Regions from separate parts of the Bacillus sp. L381 genome, predicted to be linked through region 1. Evidence: a T-box and tRNA genes for the amino acid it is inferred to sense, from the RefSeq annotation. Region 1 holds a T-box; the other holds one or more tRNA genes.
What was found. The T-box of region 1 lies ahead of QRX25_RS13065 (valine--tRNA ligase). A T-box ahead of a tRNA ligase gene usually reads a tRNA of that ligase, here a tRNA-Val.

Region 1 (4,410 bases):
AACGGGTGAAGAAGACGCATCGTTTGGTCAAGCACGTACGCCAGGACAGAGCGTGTTGTTTTCTTCGCCGCTTCATCATCACCGTACAGCGGAAGCTTCGCCATTTCAATGTACCAGTCGCACACATCGTCCCAGATAAAGTTATACAGGTGGCGTCCGACTTCTCCGAATTCATAACGGTCCGCAAGCTGTGTTACATCTTCAATCGTTTCATTCAGTCTTGTGAGAATCCACTTATCAGCAACTGATTTCTCCCCGGACAGATCAAGCTCGTCATACGTCATGCCATCCATGTTCATTAAGGCAAAACGGGAGGCGTTCCAAATTTTATTTGCGAAATTCCATGTGGATTCCACTTTTTCATAGCTGAAACGCAGATCCTGCCCCGGTGAACTTCCGGTTGCCAGGAAATAGCGGAGGGAATCCGCTCCGTACTTGTCGATGACATCCATCGGATCAACGCCGTTCCCAAGGGATTTACTCATTTTTCTGCCCTGCTCGTCACGGATTAAGCCGTGAATCAGCACGTCTTTGAACGGGCGCTCGCCGGTAAACTCAAGACCTTGGAAAATCATCCGGGATACCCAGAAGAAGATGATGTCATACCCTGTCACAAGAACATCGGTTGAGTAATACCGCTTAAAGTCTTCAGCGCTTTCATCAGGCCAGCCCATTGTGGAAAACGGCCACAGCGCGGAGCTGAACCATGTATCAAGCACGTCTGAATCCTGTTCCCAATTTTCGCTGTCTTCAGGCGCCTCAAGGCCGACATACACTTCTTTGGTTTCTTTATGATACCAAGCCGGGATGCGGTGGCCCCACCACAGCTGACGGGAAATACACCAATCACGGATGTTTTCCATCCAGTGGAGGTACGTTTTCTCGAAACGGTCAGGAACAAAGTGAACTTTCTCTTCTTTTGACTGAAGGTCAACCGCCGCATCTGCCAGCGGCTGCATTTTGACAAACCATTGTGTGGACAGGTACGGCTCAACAACGGCGCCGCTTCTCTCACTGTGGCCGACAGAATGCATATGGTCTTCGATTTTAAAGAGAACGCCTGCCTCCTGGAGATCTTTGACGAGTTTTTTGCGGCATTCAAACCGGTCCATGCCGTTATATTCGAGCGCTTTTTCATTCATTGTTCCGTCTTCATTCATGACGAGAATCCGCTCTAAATTGTGGCGGTTTCCGAGTTCAAAATCATTCGGGTCATGGGCTGGCGTGATTTTAACGGCACCTGATCCGAATTCCATATCAACATAATCATCGCCGACGATCGGAATTTCGCGGTTTGTAATCGGCAGAATCACCGTTTTGCCGATTAAGTGCTTGTAGCGCTCATCTTCAGGATGAACCGCGACAGCCGTGTCGCCAAGCATCGTTTCCGGACGGGTGGTCGCGATTTCAATTGAGCCTGAACCGTCTGCTAACGGATAGCGCAAATGATAAAACGCGCCCTGTACGTCTTTGTAAATCACTTCAATATCGGATAAAGCCGTTTTTGTGGCAGGGTCCCAGTTGATGATATATTCGCCTCTGTAAATCAAGCCTTTTTCGTACAATTTGACGAATACTTCACGCACGGCTTTGTTCAGCCCTTCATCAAGAGTGAAACGTTCGCGAGAATAATCGAGTCCAAGTCCCATTTTGGCCCATTGGCTGCGGATGAAATCAGCATACTCTTCCTTCCACTTCCATGTTTCTTCGAGAAATTTTTCGCGGCCAAGGTCATAACGGCTCGTGCCCTGTTCGCGGAGTTTCGCTTCGACTTTTGCCTGAGTGGCGATGCCGGCATGGTCCATCCCCGGAAGCCAGAGCACGTCATAGCCCTGCATGCGTTTCATACGCGTAACGATATCTTGCAGCGTCGTATCCCACGCATGACCGAGGTGCAGCCTGCCCGTCACGTTCGGCGGCGGAATGACGACAGAATACGGCTGTTTCGTTTGATCGCCGCCCGCTTCAAAGTATTTTCCTTTCAGCCAAAAATCATAGCGGCCTTTTTCAATCGCAGACGGATCATATTTTGTCGGCATTGTTTGTTCGTTTGTATCCATGATAACCCTCCAGCATGTTTAGAAATGGCTGAGCAACTAAAAAAGAGCCTTCATCCTGATAAAGGACGAAAAGCTCTTTCGCGGTACCACCTTTTTTCATGAACAGATCTGTTCATGCACTTAAACGGATAACGGGTGCGGCCCGAATTTCTCTACTGTATGTTCAAGAAATTATGCTCCCGGGCGACCTTCCAATGAGACGGCATAAGAAGCCTTTCAGCACAGTAGCTTCTCTCTCTTCATGCGTCTTTCTTGTACTCTTCCCGTTCAAAGCAGGTGTATTCTATCAGCTCATGATCTTATTTATTATGTTCTTTATTATAGTAAAAGTGTTTTTGATTCGTCAATCATCTTTTCCAAAAACCGCTGCCGTCATACATAAATGGGCATGCACCCCGCCCTTTTCCTCACATACGATACAGAGAAAGGCGAATGTGAGGAGGAATTGCCGTGAAAAAAAGATTCAATTCTTATTCGCTCCCCCAGTGGGCCAGACAGGTCCGCCTTGTATCCGCGCAAGTCATTATACCGATTACGATCTTTCAGGGAATCAGGACGATTTTCTTTCCGACGACTTTTGATGTCCTGCTGCTTGCCATCCTGCTGTTTTTAGCGTGCGCCCTGCATTTGGAATGGATATAAAAAAACGAGTCCCGTTATGAAGAGGACTCGTTTTCCGCCTTTATTTTTTTCTCCTGCTCAATCTGATACACCTTCATGAGAAAAGGTTCAACATTTTTCATCTGCCAAAACGCCCTTAATAATTGCGAGCACTCTTCTTTTTCAGAGCCCCTTTGGGCGGTCTGATACCGTTTCAGCACTTTGTACATGCCGGACGGATAAGCCATATAGCTGAGAAACAGGCTGATTTCCGCTTCACGGAGCGGAAATGATTTATGATACGTATAAAACCAGTCAAGACACTCCGGACACGCTTTCGGATAGCTTCTGAACATTCTGGAATAAAAGCCGAGCAGATCATTTTGCGGAGGTCCCAGCGCAGCTTTCTCGAAATTGGTGAAAAACCCCGCTCCCACGTCATTATATAGAAAATGGCGGCTCGATAAGCTGCCGTGATTGATCACCGCCCTTGTCTTATCAAGATCCTTTGCCGCTTCGAACCACTCTTCCAGACGCTCCAGAGCAAAATTGACGGCGGAAACCGTTTCTGTAAGATACGTAACGGCCTGCAGTTCAAAAGGAGAAAGGTACCACTCTTTTTCCGCCCGGTCGGCAAATTGTTCATAGACAAGCTTATCATTTTCCCAATCTCTTTTCGTTGCTTCATAAAAGCTGCTGATATCTTCAGTACTGATTTGGATGTCCCGCACGGTCGCGGAGTGGAGCTTCGCAACCTCTTTAAAAAGGTAAACATGCTTTTGATCCCGTTCTTCTTCCTGATCGTACTGAAGCCAAGGCATTAAATAATAAGAATCCTCCGTCTGGCTTCCGGCAAAAAAATCGCCTGCATGCGTGCGGTAGATCGGAACAAATGAACGGTAGCCTTTCTCCTCAATCTCAATCATATGGTCCGTAAATTCATTGCTGCGGGCCGGCTTGAGCTGTTTCAAAGCAAAAATGCCGTGGTTTGAGTAGACTTTCCATACATGCGGGCTGACAGGCTCAATATACTCAGCCGCCAGCCCGTATTCCTGAAGCACTGATTGGACTGCTTCCATTCCATTCACCACATTTTTACTGCCTCTTTGTGCTTACGCATGGCTGTTTTTATATTCAGGTATATACAGAAGCTGACCTTCTTCAAGCTCGTCATCAAACGATAAAGAATTCGTTCTGATAAGCTGCTGGGATGTGATGTCATATCGTTCGCACACCCGGTCGATTGTATCTTGCTGCTGTACAATGCAAATTTTCATTCTCGAAAACTTTTCTTCTTCTCTTGTAAATAATTTTGTCAAATAATGAGAGTTGTCATTTTCCTTCTGATCCGTTTTCGGTGCCGGTTCTTCATTCTCTCTTTCGGACATAAGCGGCTCAGGCCGTTCAGATGCCGCCGGTTCTTCAGGCGGCAGTTTTGAAAACTGAAAAGACAAATCAAGAGGCTCCCCGGTTTCCTCCTCCGGCTGCGCCATCTTCCTTACCTCAATTTCAAACCCTTCATCAGTCTGGGTTTCTTCCTCAAGAAACTTAGGAGCGCTGTAAAATTCCTCTTCCCGCGGTTCCGGAACGAACTCGCGATAAGCGGGCTCCTGTTCTTCTTCAAATACCGCAGACTCCTCTTCGTCTTCCAAAACCGCAGGCTCCTCTTCGTCTTCTGCCTCCTCTTGATCACTCTGACGGAGAAGCGGTTCGGCCTCTGGCTGCTCTTCTATTTGAAGGGCGGGCTGTT
Region 2 (4,410 bases), 1.4 Mb from region 1:
TCTCTCCGAAATAGCTTTAGGGCTAGCCTCAAGGTAAGAGTCTCGGAGGTAGAGCACTGATTGGACTAGGGGCCCCTACCGGGTTACCGAATTCAGTCAAACTCCGAATGCCGATGACTTATCCTTGGGAGTCAGACTGCGAGTGATAAGATCCGTAGTCGAAAGGGAAACAGCCCAGACCGCCAGCTAAGGTCCCAAAGTATACGTTAAGTGGAAAAGGATGTGGAGTTGCTTAGACAACCAGGATGTTGGCTTAGAAGCAGCCACCATTTAAAGAGTGCGTAATAGCTCACTGGTCGAGTGACTCTGCGCCGAAAATGTACCGGGGCTAAACGTATCACCGAAGCTGCGGACTGTTCTTCGAACAGTGGTAGGAGAGCGTTCTAAGGGCTGTGAAGCAAGACCGGAAGGACTTGTGGAGCGCTTAGAAGTGAGAATGCCGGTATGAGTAGCGAAAGAGGGGTGAGAATCCCCTCCACCGAATGCCTAAGGTTTCCTGAGGAAGGCTCGTCCGCTCAGGGTTAGTCGGGACCTAAGCCGAGGCCGAAAGGCGTAGGCGATGGATAACAGGTTGATATTCCTGTACCACCTCCTCACCATTTGAGCAATGGGGGGACGCAGGAGGATAGGGTAAGCGCGGTATTGGATATCCGCGTCCAAGCAGTTAGGCTGGGAAATAGGCAAATCCGTTTCCCGTGAAGGCTGAGCTGTGATGGCGAGCGAATTATAGTAGCGAAGTTCCTGATTCCACACTGCCAAGAAAAGCCTCTAGCGAGGTGAGAGGTGCCCGTACCGCAAACCGACACAGGTAGGCGAGGAGAGAATCCTAAGGTGATCGAGAGAACTCTCGTTAAGGAACTCGGCAAAATGACCCCGTAACTTCGGGAGAAGGGGTGCTCTGTTAGGGTGCAAGCCCGAGAGAGCCGCAGTGAATAGGCCCAGGCGACTGTTTAGCAAAAACACAGGTCTCTGCGAAGCCGTAAGGCGAAGTATAGGGGCTGACGCCTGCCCGGTGCTGGAAGGTTAAGAGGAGCGCTTAGCGTAAGCGAAGGTGCGAATTGAAGCCCCAGTAAACGGCGGCCGTAACTATAACGGTCCTAAGGTAGCGAAATTCCTTGTCGGGTAAGTTCCGACCCGCACGAAAGGCGCAACGATCTGGGCACTGTCTCAACGAGAGACTCGGTGAAATTATAGTACCTGTGAAGATGCAGGTTACCCGCGACAGGACGGAAAGACCCCGTGGAGCTTTACTGCAGCCTGATATTGAATGTTGGTACAGCTTGTACAGGATAGGTAGGAGCCTTGGAAACCGGAGCGCCAGCTTCGGTGGAGGCATCGGTGGGATACTACCCTGGCTGTATTGACCTTCTAACCCGCCGCCCTTATCGGGCGGGGAGACAGTGTCAGGTGGGCAGTTTGACTGGGGCGGTCGCCTCCTAAAAGGTAACGGAGGCGCCCAAAGGTTCCCTCAGAATGGTTGGAAATCATTCGCAGAGTGTAAAGGCACAAGGGAGCTTGACTGCGAGACCTACAAGTCGAGCAGGGACGAAAGTCGGGCTTAGTGATCCGGTGGTTCCGCATGGAAGGGCCATCGCTCAACGGATAAAAGCTACCCCGGGGATAACAGGCTTATCTCCCCCAAGAGTCCACATCGACGGGGAGGTTTGGCACCTCGATGTCGGCTCATCGCATCCTGGGGCTGTAGTCGGTCCCAAGGGTTGGGCTGTTCGCCCATTAAAGCGGTACGCGAGCTGGGTTCAGAACGTCGTGAGACAGTTCGGTCCCTATCCGTCGCGGGCGCAGGAAATTTGAGAGGAGCTGTCCTTAGTACGAGAGGACCGGGATGGACGCACCGCTGGTGTACCAGTTGTTCTGCCAAGGGCATCGCTGGGTAGCTATGTGCGGACGGGATAAGTGCTGAAAGCATCTAAGCATGAAGCCCCCCTCAAGATGAGATTTCCCATTCCGCAAGGAAGTAAGATCCCTGAAAGATGATCAGGTTGATAGGTCTGAGGTGGAAGTGTGGCGACACATGGAGCTGACAGATACTAATCGATCGAGGACTTAACCAATTTTGAATGTATGCTTCCTGTTATCTAGTTTTGAGAGAACACTCTCAATGGTTTGGTGGCGATAGCGAAGAGGTCACACCCGTTCCCATGCCGAACACGGAAGTTAAGCTCTTCAGCGCCGATGGTAGTCGGGGGTTTCCCCCTGTGAGAGCAGGACGCCGCCAAGCCATTACACGTAAGTGTAATATACGGAGGATTAGCTCAGCTGGGAGAGCATCTGCCTTACAAGCAGAGGGTCGGCGGTTCGAGCCCGTCATCCTCCACCATATTTGCCGGCCTAGCTCAATTGGTAGAGCAACTGACTTGTAATCAGTAGGTTGGGGGTTCAAGTCCTCTGGCCGGCACCATTTTTGGACAAGATAATAACATAAGTTTTTTTAAAAAGAGCCATTAGCTCAGTTGGTAGAGCATCTGACTTTTAATCAGAGGGTCGAAGGTTCGAGTCCTTCATGGCTCACCATGTTACGCGGGTGTGGCGGAATTGGCAGACGCGCTAGACTTAGGATCTAGTGTCTTATGACGTGGGGGTTCAAGTCCCTTCACCCGCATTATACAGGATAGTTATCCTGTATGCGGAAGTAGTTCAGTGGTAGAACACCACCTTGCCAAGGTGGGGGTCGCGGGTTCGAATCCCGTCTTCCGCTCCAACTATACCATCCACGCCGGGGTGGTGGAATTGGCAGACACACAGGACTTAAAATCCTGCGGTAGGTGACTACCGTGCCGGTTCAAGTCCGGCCCTCGGCATTCATTATTATGCGCCCGTAGCTCAATTGGATAGAGCGTTTGACTACGGATCAAAAGGTTAGGGGTTCGACTCCTCTCGGGCGCGCCATAATAAAACATATAATCGGGAAGTAGCTCAGCTTGGTAGAGCACATGGTTTGGGACCATGGGGTCGCAGGTTCGAATCCTGTCTTCCCGACCACTTTGGGGCCTTAGCTCAGCTGGGAGAGCGCCTGCTTTGCACGCAGGAGGTCAGCGGTTCGATCCCGCTAGGCTCCACCATTTACAAAAAACATGTTGACTTTAAAAGAAACTTATTATATACTTAAAAAGTTGCTTGGAAAAGTGAACAAAATGATCTTTGAAAACTAAACAAGACAAAACGTACCTGTTAATTCAAAGTTTTAAATAAATCGCACAGCGATGTGCGTAGTCAGTCAAACTACTTTATCGGAGAGTTTGATCCTGGCTCAGGACGAACGCTGGCGGCGTGCCTAATACATGCAAGTCGAGCGGACAGATGGGAGCTTGCTCCCTGATGTTAGCGGCGGACGGGTGAGTAACACGTGGGTAACCTGCCTGTAAGACTGGGATAACTCCGGGAAACCGGGGCTAATACCGGATGCTTGTTTGAACCGCATGGTTCAGACATAAAAGGTGGCTTCGGCTACCACTTACAGATGGACCCGCGGCGCATTAGCTAGTTGGTGAGGTAACGGCTCACCAAGGCGACGATGCGTAGCCGACCTGAGAGGGTGATCGGCCACACTGGGACTGAGACACGGCCCAGACTCCTACGGGAGGCAGCAGTAGGGAATCTTCCGCAATGGACGAAAGTCTGACGGAGCAACGCCGCGTGAGTGATGAAGGTTTTCGGATCGTAAAGCTCTGTTGTTAGGGAAGAACAAGTGCCGTTCAAATAGGGCGGCACCTTGACGGTACCTAACCAGAAAGCCACGGCTAACTACGTGCCAGCAGCCGCGGTAATACGTAGGTGGCAAGCGTTGTCCGGAATTATTGGGCGTAAAGGGCTCGCAGGCGGTTTCTTAAGTCTGATGTGAAAGCCCCCGGCTCAACCGGGGAGGGTCATTGGAAACTGGGGAACTTGAGTGCAGAAGAGGAGAGTGGAATTCCACGTGTAGCGGTGAAATGCGTAGAGATGTGGAGGAACACCAGTGGCGAAGGCGACTCTCTGGTCTGTAACTGACGCTGAGGAGCGAAAGCGTGGGGAGCGAACAGGATTAGATACCCTGGTAGTCCACGCCGTAAACGATGAGTGCTAAGTGTTAGGGGGTTTCCGCCCCTTAGTGCTGCAGCTAACGCATTAAGCACTCCGCCTGGGGAGTACGGTCGCAAGACTGAAACTCAAAGGAATTGACGGGGGCCCGCACAAGCGGTGGAGCATGTGGTTTAATTCGAAGCAACGCGAAGAACCTTACCAGGTCTTGACATCCTCTGACAATCCTAGAGATAGGACGTCCCCTTCGGGGGCAGAGTGACAGGTGGTGCATGGTTGTCGTCAGCTCGTGTCGTGAGATGTTGGGTTAAGTCCCGCAACGAGCGCAACCCTTGATCTTAGTTGCCAGCATTCAGTTGGGCACTCTAAGGTGAC

Region 2: it encodes a tRNA-Val, which carries the amino acid that the T-box ahead of QRX25_RS13065 (valine--tRNA ligase) is inferred to sense. The anticodon was not compared.

Annotation. Positions count from the first base shown of each region.
Region 1 is NZ_CP127224.1:2,558,367-2,562,776, forward strand. It holds gene QRX25_RS13065 (valine--tRNA ligase) at 1-2,060, opposite strand, end outside; T-box leader at 2,119-2,340, opposite strand; gene QRX25_RS13070 (YszA family small membrane protein) at 2,511-2,702, shown strand; gene ysxE (spore coat protein YsxE) at 2,717-3,739, opposite strand; gene QRX25_RS13080 (LysM peptidoglycan-binding domain-containing protein) at 3,773-4,410, opposite strand, start outside.
Region 2 is NZ_CP127224.1:93,691-98,100, forward strand. It holds rRNA gene QRX25_RS00495 (23S ribosomal RNA) at 1-2,072, shown strand, start outside; rRNA gene rrf (5S ribosomal RNA) at 2,124-2,239, shown strand; tRNA gene QRX25_RS00505 (tRNA-Val) at 2,263-2,338, shown strand; tRNA gene QRX25_RS00510 (tRNA-Thr) at 2,344-2,419, shown strand; tRNA gene QRX25_RS00515 (tRNA-Lys) at 2,457-2,532, shown strand; tRNA gene QRX25_RS00520 (tRNA-Leu) at 2,539-2,620, shown strand; tRNA gene QRX25_RS00525 (tRNA-Gly) at 2,645-2,719, shown strand; tRNA gene QRX25_RS00530 (tRNA-Leu) at 2,734-2,819, shown strand; tRNA gene QRX25_RS00535 (tRNA-Arg) at 2,831-2,907, shown strand; tRNA gene QRX25_RS00540 (tRNA-Pro) at 2,924-3,000, shown strand; tRNA gene QRX25_RS00545 (tRNA-Ala) at 3,005-3,080, shown strand; rRNA gene QRX25_RS00550 (16S ribosomal RNA) at 3,246-4,410, shown strand, end outside.